Linked DNA regions of Methylosinus sp. H3A. The protein of the gene in region 2 interacts with the protein of the main gene of each other region in a pairwise test. Links are inferred from orthologs where the notes say so. Each region holds a gene or a part of one and is shown on either strand. Other genes may lie near its edges.

Evidence for each region.
Region 1: the proteins of rho (region 2) and hfq interact in binary tests that used the Escherichia coli proteins (3 or more experiments, as listed by UniProt). The link is inferred for Methylosinus sp. H3A from one-to-one orthologs.

What each region holds. Positions count from the first base shown.
Region 1 is NZ_JADNQW010000005.1:3,631,087-3,637,156, reverse strand. Bases 1,391-4,244 are described here. They hold hfq (RNA chaperone Hfq), read right to left. Parts: upstream 3,026-4,244; coding sequence 2,756-3,025; downstream 1,391-2,755. Other genes in these bases: IY145_RS19775 (sigma-54 dependent transcriptional regulator), read right to left, coding at 3,289-4,244; hflX (GTPase HflX), read right to left, coding at 1,391-2,638. Also shown: mazG (nucleoside triphosphate pyrophosphohydrolase), read left to right, coding at 1-190; IY145_RS19795 (glutathione S-transferase family protein), read right to left, coding at 203-856; IY145_RS19790 (multidrug efflux SMR transporter), read right to left, coding at 867-1,193; more of hflX, read right to left, coding at 1,250-1,390; more of IY145_RS19775, read right to left, coding at 4,245-4,653; IY145_RS19770 (sensor histidine kinase), read right to left, coding at 4,666-6,070. UniProt on the Escherichia coli protein: RNA chaperone that binds small regulatory RNA (sRNAs) and mRNAs to facilitate mRNA translational regulation in response to envelope stress, environmental stress and changes in metabolite concentrations.
Region 2 is NZ_JADNQW010000005.1:1,377,667-1,383,673, forward strand. Bases 2,499-5,289 are described here. They hold rho (transcription termination factor Rho), read right to left. Parts: upstream 4,633-5,289; coding sequence 3,364-4,632; downstream 2,499-3,363. Other genes in these bases: mnmE (tRNA uridine-5-carboxymethylaminomethyl(34) synthesis GTPase MnmE), read right to left, coding at 2,499-3,043; hemJ (protoporphyrinogen oxidase HemJ), read right to left, coding at 4,858-5,277; hemE (uroporphyrinogen decarboxylase), read right to left, coding at 5,281-5,289. In the rest of the region: tRNA uridine-5-carboxymethylaminomethyl(34) synthesis enzyme MnmG, read right to left, coding at 1-1,707; more of mnmE, read right to left, coding at 1,742-2,498; more of hemE, read right to left, coding at 5,290-6,007. UniProt on the Escherichia coli protein: Facilitates transcription termination by a mechanism that involves Rho binding to the nascent RNA, activation of Rho's RNA-dependent ATPase activity, and release of the mRNA from the DNA template.

The DNA.
Region 1 (6,070 bases), 2.3 Mb from region 2 along the record:
CGTCGCCAATCTCGCCCGCCATGTCGGGGCCGATCCCGAGCAGGCGCTGCGCGGCGCCAACGCCAAATTCGAGCGGCGCTTTCGCTTCATCGAGCGCGCGCTCACGGAAAAGGGAACGCGCCCGCAGGATTCGACGCTAGACGAGATGGAAGCATTGTGGCTCGCGGCGAAAGCCGCCGAGCGTGCGTGAGCAGCGGCCCGCTCACTTTTCGAATTTTTCCAGAACCCAGGGCTCGCCGCGTCCCTCGCTCAGCCATGCCTGATAGCTCGGCAGAGCGAGAATCGCGTGCATATAATCCTGCGCTTGCGACGAGACCTCGAGGACATAGGTCGTAAATCGACAGACGACCGGCGCAAACATGGCGTCCGCGGCGGAGAAGGCGCCGAAGAGAAACGGCCCCTCCGATCCGAAGCGCGCTCTCGCGTCGCGCCAGGCGGCGTCGATACGCGCGATATCGGCGGCGGCCTCCCGGCTCGGCGGCGCGATCGGGCGCGGCGCGCGGCGGAAATTGGTGGGGAATTCACTTCGCATCGAGGTGAAGCCGGAATGCATTTCCGCCGCGAGCGAGCGCGCCAGAGCCCGCGCCGCCGGATCGCGCGGCCAGATCGCGAGATCGGGAAAGCGCTCGGCGATGAATTCGATGATGGCGAGCGAATCCCAGACGATTACGTCGTCGCTGCGTAGCGCCGGAACCTTCCCGGCCGGCGAAAAGGCGAGGAGCCTCTCTTTCGACTCCGGGCCATAGAGCGGAACCACCGTCTCCTCGAAGGGAATCTCGAATTGCTTCAGCAGCAGCCAGGGCCGCAGCGACCAGGAGGAATAGGCCTTATTGCCGACGAGCAGGGAGAGAGTCATCGAAGCGTCCTCAATGGGCGGTCTGGGAAAAGAGGCTCAGCAAAATGACGCCGGCGATGATGAGACCCATTCCGGCCATTTCTCCGGCATTGAGCGTCTGGCGAAACACCAACCAGGCGACGAGGGCGATCAACGCTTGGCCGACGCCCGACCATATCGCATAGGCGACGGCGACCGGAATGCTGCGCAGAGCGAGCGACAGCAGGAAAAAGGACACGCCATAGCCGATGACGACGATGATCGAAGGCAAAGGCTTCGAAAAAGCCTCGCTCGCCTTGAGCGCGGAGGTTCCGACGACCTCGCAGAGAATGGCGATCACCAGATAGATTCGATCCATGATGCGGAGGCCCCTCGGAGTGCGAACGCCTCGCGGCTCGAGGCGCGCCTATGAAATTAGCGCGCGCGCCGCCGGGTCGTCGCTTCCGCGCGCACTTCGGCCTGCGGATAGCGCCGCGTCACCCCGTCGAATCGCTCCGGCGCGACGCGCACGACAAGCCGCGCTCTCCCGTCCGGCAAAGTCTGCCGATCCAGCACTTCCGTATGGGCGTGGAGCCAGGCGATGCCGGCGCCGTCGGCGGGATCGAGCTCGACCTCGAGCCGGACGCGCCCTTCCGCCAGTCGCGTCTCTATGCGATCGAGCAGCGCGTCGAGCCCCTCCCCGGTCAGCGCCGAGACGAGCGAGGGACGGTCGACGCCCTTGCGGCCGCGCGCGGCGACGCGCATGGCGGCGAGCCGCTCCGGATCGAGCGCGTCGATCTTGTTCCAGACCTCGAGAATGCGCGTCCCCGCCTCGCCGGAAAGGCCGAGCTCGCCGAGAATGGATTCGACGTCGGAGGCCTGCGCCTCCCAATCGGGATGCGAAACGTCGCGCACATGCAGGATGACGTCGGCCAGCGTCACCTCTTCCAGCGTGGCGCGGAAGGCGGAGATCAGCATGGTCGGCAGATCGGAGATGAAGCCGACCGTATCCGAAAGCAGGATCTTTGCGCCATGCGGCAGGCGAATCTGCCGCAACGTCGGGTCGAGCGTCGCGAACAGCATGTCCTCGGCCAGCACGCCGGCCTTGGTCAGGCGATTGAACAGCGTCGATTTGCCGGCGTTGGTGTAGCCGACGAGCGCGACGACCGGATAGGGCACCTCGCGGCGCTTCTTGCGGTGCAGGCCGCGCGTGCGCTTGACCTGGTCGAGGTCGCGCTCGATGCGCGCCATGCGCTCCTCGATGAGGCGGCGATCGGTCTCGATCTGCGTCTCGCCGGGGCCGCCGAGGAAGCCGAAGCCGCCGCGTTGACGCTCGAGATGGGTCCAGGATCGCACGAGGCGCGATTTCTGATAGGCGAGATGGGCGAGCTCGACCTGCAGCGCGCCCTCCTTGGTGCGGGCGCGGCGGCCGAAAATCTCGAGGATCAGCCCGGTGCGGTCGATGACCTTGGCGCCCCAGGCTCTTTCCAGATTGCGCTGCTGCACCGGCGAGAGCTGGCAATCCATCGTCACCAGCTCCGCCTCGGCGGCTTTCACCGTCTCGGCGATCTCCTCGACCTTGCCCTTGCCGAGATAGGTCGCGGGCCGGACGTCGTGCAGAGAGACGGCGATCTCGCCGACGATGTCGAGCTCGATCGCCTCGGCGAGGCCGACCGCTTCGGCGAGCCGGGAGACAGGATCGCGCTCCGCCCCCTGCCCCGCGGCTTCGGAAGGCCGCGTGCGCGTGGGATAGGGGCCGACCACGAGAGCCTTTGTGGACGCGCCGGCGGTCCGGTCCTCGGACGCTGATGTTTTTTCGCTCAACCCGACCTCGACCCGCTGAGCGAAGCGCGGCGGCGGCTCGCCCCGCATCTTGTCAGCGTCTATTGTTTTCGCGGGACTTTCAACGGAAAATCGGGCGCCGATCTTCCGAAATCCCGCTCAGCGATGGCGTTCTGGCGCGCTCTCCGCGCCTTCCTCACCCGGCTCGAACATATGGATCGGATGACCGGGCATGATCGTCGAGATCGCATGTTTATAAACGAGCTGGGAATGCCCATCGCGGCGCAGCAAGAGGCAGAAATTGTCGAACCAAGTCACGATGCCCTGCAATTTGACGCCGTTGACCAGAAAAATCGTGAGCGGGACTTTGTTCTTCCTCACGTAATTCAAAAACGTATCTTGCAGATTCTGCGCGCGTTCGGAGGACATCGGCTATCCTGTTCTGTTTTTCGTTATCGGGGCGACTTGCGTCGCTCTTATCGGTCCATAGCCATCCAACCGCATATTAGAGACTGCGCCGGCGCAATGCGCAAGACGCAACTCCTTCATGCGGCGAAAGGCCTCCACTTACGGTCCTGTAACTCGCTGTTTCGACGTGTTTACGACGAGACGAAACGCATCAACTAGAGCCAAACAGCCGCAGAGCCAATAGGAAATTTTCACAAGGTCTTGTATCGGCGAGATTTGTCGCCTCATTCGATGGCGAGCGACTTCAACTTGCGATGGAGCGCCGACCGCTCCATTCCGATAAATTCGGCCGTTCGGGAAATATTGTTGCTGAAGCGATTGAGCTGGGCGATCAGATATTCTCTCTCGAACACTTCCCGCGCCTCGCGCAGCGGCAGGCTCATCAGTTTCTCGCCACGCACGCCGGCCGGCGTCGAGGGGACGAGCTGGCCGATCTCCGAGGGCAGCATATCGGCGGAAACCTCGGCGGTCGCGTCGCCGGCGGTCAAAATCATCAGCCGCTCCACATTGTTGCGGAGCTGGCGGATATTGCCGGGCCAGTCGTGCAATTGCATGACGGCGAGCGCGTCCTCGCTGATCTTGCGGCGCGGCATGCCGGAGGTCGCCGACACCTGCTCCATGAAATATTCGATGAGCTCGGGGATATCTTCGCGACGCTCGGCGAGCGAGGGGATGCGGATCGGCACCACGGAGAGGCGATGGAAGAGATCCTCGCGCAGCGCCCCCTCCTCTATCGCCGAGGCGAGGTCGCGCGCCGACGAGGAGATGATACGCACATCGACCTCGACGCGCGCCGTCCCGCCGACGCGCTGAAACGTCTGCTCGACGAGGACGCGCAGGATTTTCGACTGCGTGTCCTTGGGCATGTCGGCGATCTCGTCGAGAAAGAGCGTGCCGCCATGGGCCTCCTCGAGCGCGCCGATCTTACGGGGCCCGTCGCCGCCCTCGCTGCCGAAGAGCTCGATCTCCATATTTTCCGGCGTGATCGTCGCCGCATTGATGACGACGAAGGGGCCGAGGGCGCGCTGCGAAGCCGCATGGAGACAACGCGCGGCGAGCTCCTTGCCCGAGCCGGGCTGGCCGGTGATGAGCACGCGCGAATTGACCGGCGCGACGCGGGCGATGATCTGCTGCAGCTGATGCGCCGGGAAGGAGCTGCCGACGATGCGGTCCGAGGCGCCGGCGCGCTGGCGCAGCGCGCTGATCTCGCGGCGCAGATGCGAGGCCTCGAGCGCGCGCTCGGCGACGAGCAGGAGACGATCCGCCTTGAATGGCTTCTCGATGAAGTCATAGGCGCCGAGCTTTATGGCGCTCACCGCTGTTTCTATATTGCCGTGGCCCGAGATCATCACCACAGGCAGATCTTTGTGCTGCTTCTGGATGATCTCCAGAACCTGCATGCCGTCGAGGCGCGAGCCCTGCAGCCATATGTCGAGGAAGACGAGATGCGGGCGGCGCTGCTCGATCGCCGCCAGCGCGCCATCGGCGTCCTTGGCGGTGCGAACGCCATGGCCTTCGTCGCCGAGAATGCCGGCGACGAGCTCTCTGATGTCTTCCTCGTCGTCGACGATGAGAATGTCGCTGACCATCTGCCTCACCATTCACGAAGTCCGCGCCTGCGCCTCCTCCGCCGCGGCGGCCTCGCCGAGCGGAATGAACAGGCGCACACAGGCGCCGGTTCCGGAGGGGGCGTCGAGCAGTTCGAGTCGTCCGCCATGGTCCTCGATGATCTTGGCGACAATAGGCAGGCCGAGCCCGGTGCCCTCGGCGCGCGTCGTCATATAAGGCTCGAGCAGGCGCTGTCGGTTGAAGGCCGGGAATCCCTTGCCATTGTCGATCACATCGATCTCCGCCATTGCGTCGCGCACGCCGAGGCTGATATCGATCCGCTTGGCGTCATGCGCCGCGGCGTCCTCGCGGGCGGCGATGCCCTCGGCGGCGTTTTTCACGATATTGGTGAGCGCCTGCGACAAGAGCCGCCGGTCGAAGACCGCGAAGACCGGCGCGTCCGGCAGTGTCAGTGTCATTTCCACGTCGTTATGGGCGACTCGCGTCAGAAAAAAGGCCTGGCGCATGCAGTCGCACAGATCGTCGCGCTCGGGCCGCGCCTTGGGCATGCGGGCGAAGGAGGCGAATTCGTCGACCATGCGCTTGATGTCGTCGACCTGCCGCACGATCGTGTCGGTGCATTGGTCGAAGATGTCGCGCTCGAAGGTGATGTGCTTGCCATATTTGCGCTTCAGGCGCTCGGCGGAGAGCTGGATCGGCGTCAGCGGATTTTTGATCTCATGAGCGATGCGCCGAGCGACATCGGCCCAGGCGGAGGTCCGCTGCGCGGTGACGAGATCGGTGATGTCGTCGAGCGTCACGACGAAATCCGAGCCCCCCTGCTGCATGCTCGCCGAAGTGACTCGAACGGCGAGCGTCAGCTCCTTGGCGCCGCGCCTGATGTTGATCTGCGTCTGAATAGCGCGCGGAAAGGCTTCCACCGCATCGGCCAGAATGGGCGCGATCTCGGGGAGAGCTTCGGCCGCCCGCGCGCCGATCGCCGCCGTGGCGCCGTCACGTCCCGCTCCGCCGACGAGAAGCTCCTCCGCCGAACGGTTGAGCACATTGATCCGCCCCTCCGCGTCGACGCCGATGACGGCCGCCGGCACGCCGGAGAGCACCGCCTCGGTGAACAGACGCCGCTCCTCGTTCTGGCGATTGGCCGTGAGCAGACGGCTCTGCTGCTGCTCGATCTCGCTGGTCATATTGTTGAAGACGGCGCCGAGCCGGGCGAGATCGCCGTGCGAGCGCTCGACATCGACGCGCACATCGAGATTGCCGGCGGACACTTGATCGGTCGCGGCGATGAGCGCGCGGATCGGCGCGACGAGCCGGTCGACGAAGTCGAGACCGACCCAGACCGCCGAGAGCAGCATTATGGTGGCGAGCAGCGCATACATGACGGTGAAGGCCTTCTTCACCGCGCCGCGATAGGCCTCGAAAGCGTCATAGGTGGCG
Region 2 (6,007 bases):
ATAGTCGAGCGTCGAGGGCAAAGCGAGCTGCTCATCCCTGCGATAGGATTCGATATCGGCGCTCTGCCGGTCCAGATAGACCGCGTAACGAGCATCGGTTTCGACGCGCGCCGCTGTCTCGGAGTCGATCGCGCCGAGTTCCGGCCAGATCGACGCGAGCCGCGGCAGATCGATCCCGGGAAAGGACAATAAGGCATAAGCGCTACGCCTCTGCCCATCCTGATTGATCGGCAGACCGACGCGCGCAGCAGCAGCCGAGGTCAAAGACAATTGCTGAAGCAGCGCGCGGGCCTGCGCGAGCCGATCCATTCGCTCGCGATGAATAAGCTCACGCTCGCGTCCGATACAGCCCACGCCCAGCCCTTTGCCTGTCAAACGCTCATCGGCATTGTCCGAGCGCAGCGACAGGCGATATTCGGCGCGCGAGGTGAACATGCGATAGGGCTCGCTGACGCCGCGGGTGACGAGATCATCGATCATCACACCGAGATAGGCCTCGGCGCGATCGAAGACGACAGCGCTCTTTCCCGCCGCGCGCGCCGCCGCATTGAGGCCCGCGACCAACCCCTGCGCGGCGGCCTCTTCATAGCCCGTCGTCCCATTGAGCTGACCGGCGAAGAAAAGTCCTGGGACGCGCTTCGTCTCCAATGTCGCGTCGAGCTCGCGCGGATCGACGAAATCATATTCGATCGCATAGCCTGGCCGCAGTATCCGCGCCGTCGCGAGTCCCTCGATCTTCTGAATGAACGCCTGCTGGACCTGTTCCGGCAACGAGGTGGAGACCCCGTTCGGATAGACAGTGTCGTCGTCGAGGCCTTCCGGCTCGAGGAAAATCTGATGGGCGTCGCGATCGCCGAAGCGCGTGACCTTATCCTCGATCGAGGGGCAATAGCGTGGGCCGGGCCCCGAAATGGCGCCGCTGCGCATCGGCGAATGCTGGAGATTGTCGAGAATGACTCGATGCGCCGCGGCGTTGGTGCGGGTGATGTGGCAGACGATCTGCGGATTGACGATGGCCTTGGTGAGATAGGAGAAGGGCTCCGGCGTCTCATCGCCCTTCTGTTCCTCGAGACGCCCCCAGTCGATCGTGCGTCCATCGAGGCGTGGCGGCGTGCCGGTTTTGAGGCGTCGCGTCGCAAAGCCGATTTTTCGCAAATCTTCCGCCAAGCCGATCGAGGGACGCTCGCCCATGCGCCCGGCGGAGAGCTGCGTCGCGCCGATATGAATAACGCCGTTCAGGAAGGTGCCTGTCGTCACCACGACAGCGCCCGCGGCGAGGGTCACGCCATCGAGACTGACACCGGCCACGCGGCCCTGCTGGATCGCCAACCCTTCGACCGAACCTTCTATGACGTCGAGCCCCGGCGTCGCCGCTATGGCCGCCTGCATCGCCGCGCGATAGAGCTTGCGGTCGGCTTGAGCGCGCGGGCCCCGCACCGCCGGACCTTTCGAACGATTGAGCAGGCGAAATTGGATTCCGGCGGCGTCGGCGACCCGGCCCATGAGCCCATCGAGAGCGTCGATCTCGCGGACGAGCTGGCCTTTGCCCAGCCCGCCGATCGCCGGATTGCAGGACATGGCGCCGATCGTGGCGTGAGCGTGGGTGACGAGCGCCGTGCGCGCGCCGAGACGAGCGGCGGCGGCCGCGGCCTCGCAGCCGGCATGTCCGCCCCCGATCACAATCACGTCATAGGCGGCCGAGCTCACCTCTCAAGCCCTCGCGTCTGTTTCACGTGAAACTTTATTTCCCGATGCAAAACTGCGAGAAAATCGCATCCAGCACATCCTCGACATCGACCGCCCCGACGATTCGGCCGAGCGCCCGGCCCGCGATGCGAAGATCGTCTGCAACGAATTCGAGCGGCTTACCCGAATCGAGACACGCCTCGATCGCGTCTTTCGCCTCCTGGACAAGCCGCCTATGCCGTTCGCGCGTGAGAAGCGCAGTCGAACCATCGCCCAAACGCCGCTTCGCGCGATCCGCCATTTCCTCCAGAAGTCGTTCTATTCCAAACCCTGTTCGAGCGGAAATTGCAAGATCATCTGATGTGCAATTCAGCAAATCGGCCTTGGTCGCGACGCGAATGAATTCGACGTCTTCGATCGGCTCTCGCGGCGACTCGACGCCTCCTTCCGACAGCCAGACGAGAAGATCCGCCTCACCGATCCGCGCCCGCGTCCGCGCGACGCCGATCCGTTCGATTTCATCCGTCGCCTCCCGCAAACCTGCCGTATCGACAAGCGTGACCGGCATGCCCCCGAGGTCGAGATGAACCTCGATCATATCCCGCGTCGTTCCCGGAACCGGGGAGACGATCGCCACCTCCCGCTGCGCCAGCGCATTGAGCAACGTCGATTTGCCGGAGTTCGGCGCCCCGAGCAGCAGAACGACATAGCCGTCGCGGAGCCGCTCGGTCCGATCGCCCGTCTTCAGCACCGCCGCCATTTCCTCGCCGAGGGGCTCCAGCAATGGCCGAAGCGCCGTCGCCGGCTCGAACACGTCGCCCTCATCGGAAAAATCCAGCTCGGCCTCGACCAGGGCCAGCGCGCGGATCAGTCTTTCTCGCCAGCTCTCCACGCGCTTGCGCAAGGCTCCGCCCAGCGCCCTGATCGCCTGCCGACGCTGAAACTCTGTCTCCGCCTCGATCAAATCTGCGAGGCCTTCGACCTGCGACAAATCCATCTTGCCATTGGCCAGGCTTCGCCGTGCGAACTCCCCCGGTTGCGCCTCTCGCAGGCCTGGAAAATCACCCAGAACCCGCAAAACTGCGTGCGTCACCGCGCGGCCGCCATGAATCTGCAATTCGGCGTAATCCTCGCCTGTCGGCGAGTTCGGCTGTGGGAAATAGAGCACGAGCCCGCGGTCGATCGTCTCGCCGTCGCGCGGGTCCGCGAGGCGCGCATAATGCGCAAATCGGGGCTCTGGAACACGTCCCGCCAGCCGCGCCAACACTGCGCCGACCATCGGGCCCGACAGCCGAATCACCGCGACCGCCGCGCGCCCGGCGCCGGTGGCCGAGGCAAAGATCGTTTCGCTCGACATGGTCAGACTGTCATCCGCCGCATGATCGGACCGCTCTACTCGAATTTCCGGCCCTGAGAAAGAAACTTATCCCAACGCCTTTCAGACCGATGAACAATCATCCGGCCAGTGCATATTCGAGTGGCGTTTGCGGTGACACAAGCAATTTCGGCTCGAGCGAGGCCCAAAAAACGACTTTAATTGTTATGTAGTACGGATTGTTTTTAGCTTCGAGGCTTTTGCGCGCCAGCCGATGACGATCGATCGGCTGGCGATAGCAAATGCCCTCGAACGCGCTCTCCCCGCGAATTCACATCGCCGGCGCGTCCGAGGGCGCCGCCTCAGGTGTTCATCGAATCGAAGAAGCTGGCGTTGCCCTTGGGCGTCTCGCGCAATTTGCCGAGCAGGAACTCGATCGCGTCCACCGTGCCCATCGGATTGAGGATACGACGCAGCACATACATCTTCTTGAGAATGTCCGAGGGCACCAGCAGCTCTTCCTTGCGGGTGCCGGAGCGGGTGATGTCGATCGCCGGGAAGACGCGCTTGTCGGAGACTTTGCGGTCGAGAATGATCTCCGAATTGCCCGTGCCCTTGAACTCCTCGAAGATCACTTCGTCCATGCGTGAGCCGGTGTCGATCAGCGCCGTGGCGATGATGGTCAGCGAGCCGCCCTCTTCGATATTGCGCGCCGCGCCGAAAAAGCGCTTGGGACGTTGCAGAGCATTGGCGTCGACGCCGCCGGTCAGCACCTTGCCGGAGGACGGAACCACAGTGTTGTAGGCGCGGCCGAGACGAGTGATCGAATCGAGCAGAATCACCACGTCGCGACGATGCTCGACCAGGCGCTTGGCCTTCTCGATGACCATCTCCGCGACCTGAACGTGACGCACGGCCGGCTCGTCGAAAGTCGAGGACACGACCTCGCCCTTCACAGAGCGCTGCATGTCGGTCACTTCCTCCGGGCGCTCGTCGATGAGCAACACGATCAGATAACATTCCGGATGATTGGTGGTGATCGACTGCGCGATATTCTGCAGCAGCACGGTCTTGCCGGTGCGCGGCGGCGCGACGACCAGAGCGCGCTGACCCTTGCCGATCGGCGCGACGAGATCGATCACGCGAGCGGAGAGATCCTTGCGCGTCGGATCGTCGATTTCGAGCTTCAGCCGCTCATCTGGATAGAGCGGCGTCAAATTGTCGAAGGGAACCTTGTGCCGCACCTTCTCAGGGTCTTCGAAATTGATCGAATTGACCTTGAGCAGCGCGAAATAGCGCTCGCCCTCCTTGGGGCTGCGGATCATGCCCTCGACAGTGTCGCCGGTGCGCAGGCCGAAGCGGCGAATCTGCGAAGGAGACACGTAAATATCGTCCGGGCCGGCGAGATAATTGGCGTCCGGCGAACGCAGGAAGCCGAAGCCGTCCTGCAGCACCTCCACGACGCCTTCGCCGACGATCTCGACGTCGCGACCGGCGAATTGTTTCAGTATGGCGAAGAGCAGTTCCTGACGGCGCATCAGCGACGCGCCCTCGACCTCATGCTCCTCCGCGAAGGCGAGAAGCTCGGCGGCCGACTTGGACTTCAGGTCCTGAAGCTTGATTTCCCCCATTTGGGACAATCCTCGACGATATTCGGAAAACTTGGGCTAGGGCGGGATGGGCAGAAGGATGCGGGAGCCGATGCCCCGATGAGCCGGTCTTGGATCCGGCTGTCGTTTGAAACGACGATCTGCCTGAGGTGAGCGATAGAGCAATTAATCCCTTTCGGGCGGAAACGCAAGCCATCCGCCCGAAGCTCGTGACAATTCGGTGAATCTTCAGAAAAAACCCTGAAGTCAGAACGGCTTGACGATCACCAGCACGACGATGCCGATCATCAGCAGCGTCGGAACTTCATTGACGAATCGGAAGAATTTCGCCGGCCGGCGATTCTCGTCCCGCTCGAAAGCCTTTTGCGTGACGCCGAAATAGAAGTGAACGCCGGTCAGAAGGACGACCAGCGCCAATTTGGCATGCAGCCATCCCGCGCCGTGAAAGGAGCCGAAATAGATCAGCGCCAGACCAGCGAGCCAAGCGACAATCATCATCGGCGCCATGATGTAGAGCGCCAGCCGGCGCTCCATCTTCTTGAACAATGCGGAGGGCGCACCCTGCCCCACTTCCGTATGATAGACGAAGAGCCGCGGCAGATAGAGCAGCCCTGCCATCCAGCCGATCACCGCGATCACATGCAAAGCTTTGATCCAGAGATACATGACTCAATTTCCTGTTCTGCGAACGCGCCCGATCAATTGCGCGACATGCTCGAGCGGAGTCTCCGGCAAGACGCCATGACCCAGATTGAAAATATGCGGACGCCCCGCGAAACAATGCAAGATCGCGTCGATCTCTCGATCGAGCGCCGCGCCGCCTGCGAGCAGAGCGAGCGGATCGAGATTTCCCTGCAGCGCCGTCCCTGCGGGAATTTCCTTCACCGCCCAGACAGGATCGATCGCCGTGTCGAGCCCGAGCGCGTCGGCTCCCAGCCTTTCGGCGAGACCCGGCAGATGCGTCGCGCCGCCGCGCACGAAAGCGATGATCGGAACGCCCGGCCGCGCGGTCTTCACCGCCCCGATGATCTTTTTCAGCGGCGCGACGACCCAGCGCTCGAATTCCAGAGGCGGAAGCACGCCCGCCCAGCTGTCGAAAATCTGCAGCGTCTCGACGCCGGCGTCGATCTGCCGAATGAGATAGACGATCGAGGCGTCGGCCAGAATGTCGATGAGCCGCGCGAAGGCCTCCGGCCGCCGAAAAGCAAAGAGCCGCGCCGGCGCCTGATCCGGCGTGCCGCGGCCGGCGATCATATAGCTCGCCACGGTCCAGGGCGCGCCGCAGAAGCCGATGAAGGCGACCGATTTCGGCAGCTCGCCCTTCACCCGGTCGATCGTCTCGAACACCGGCGAAAGCTTCTCGATGTCGAAACTCTCCGCCAAAGCCGCTATGTCG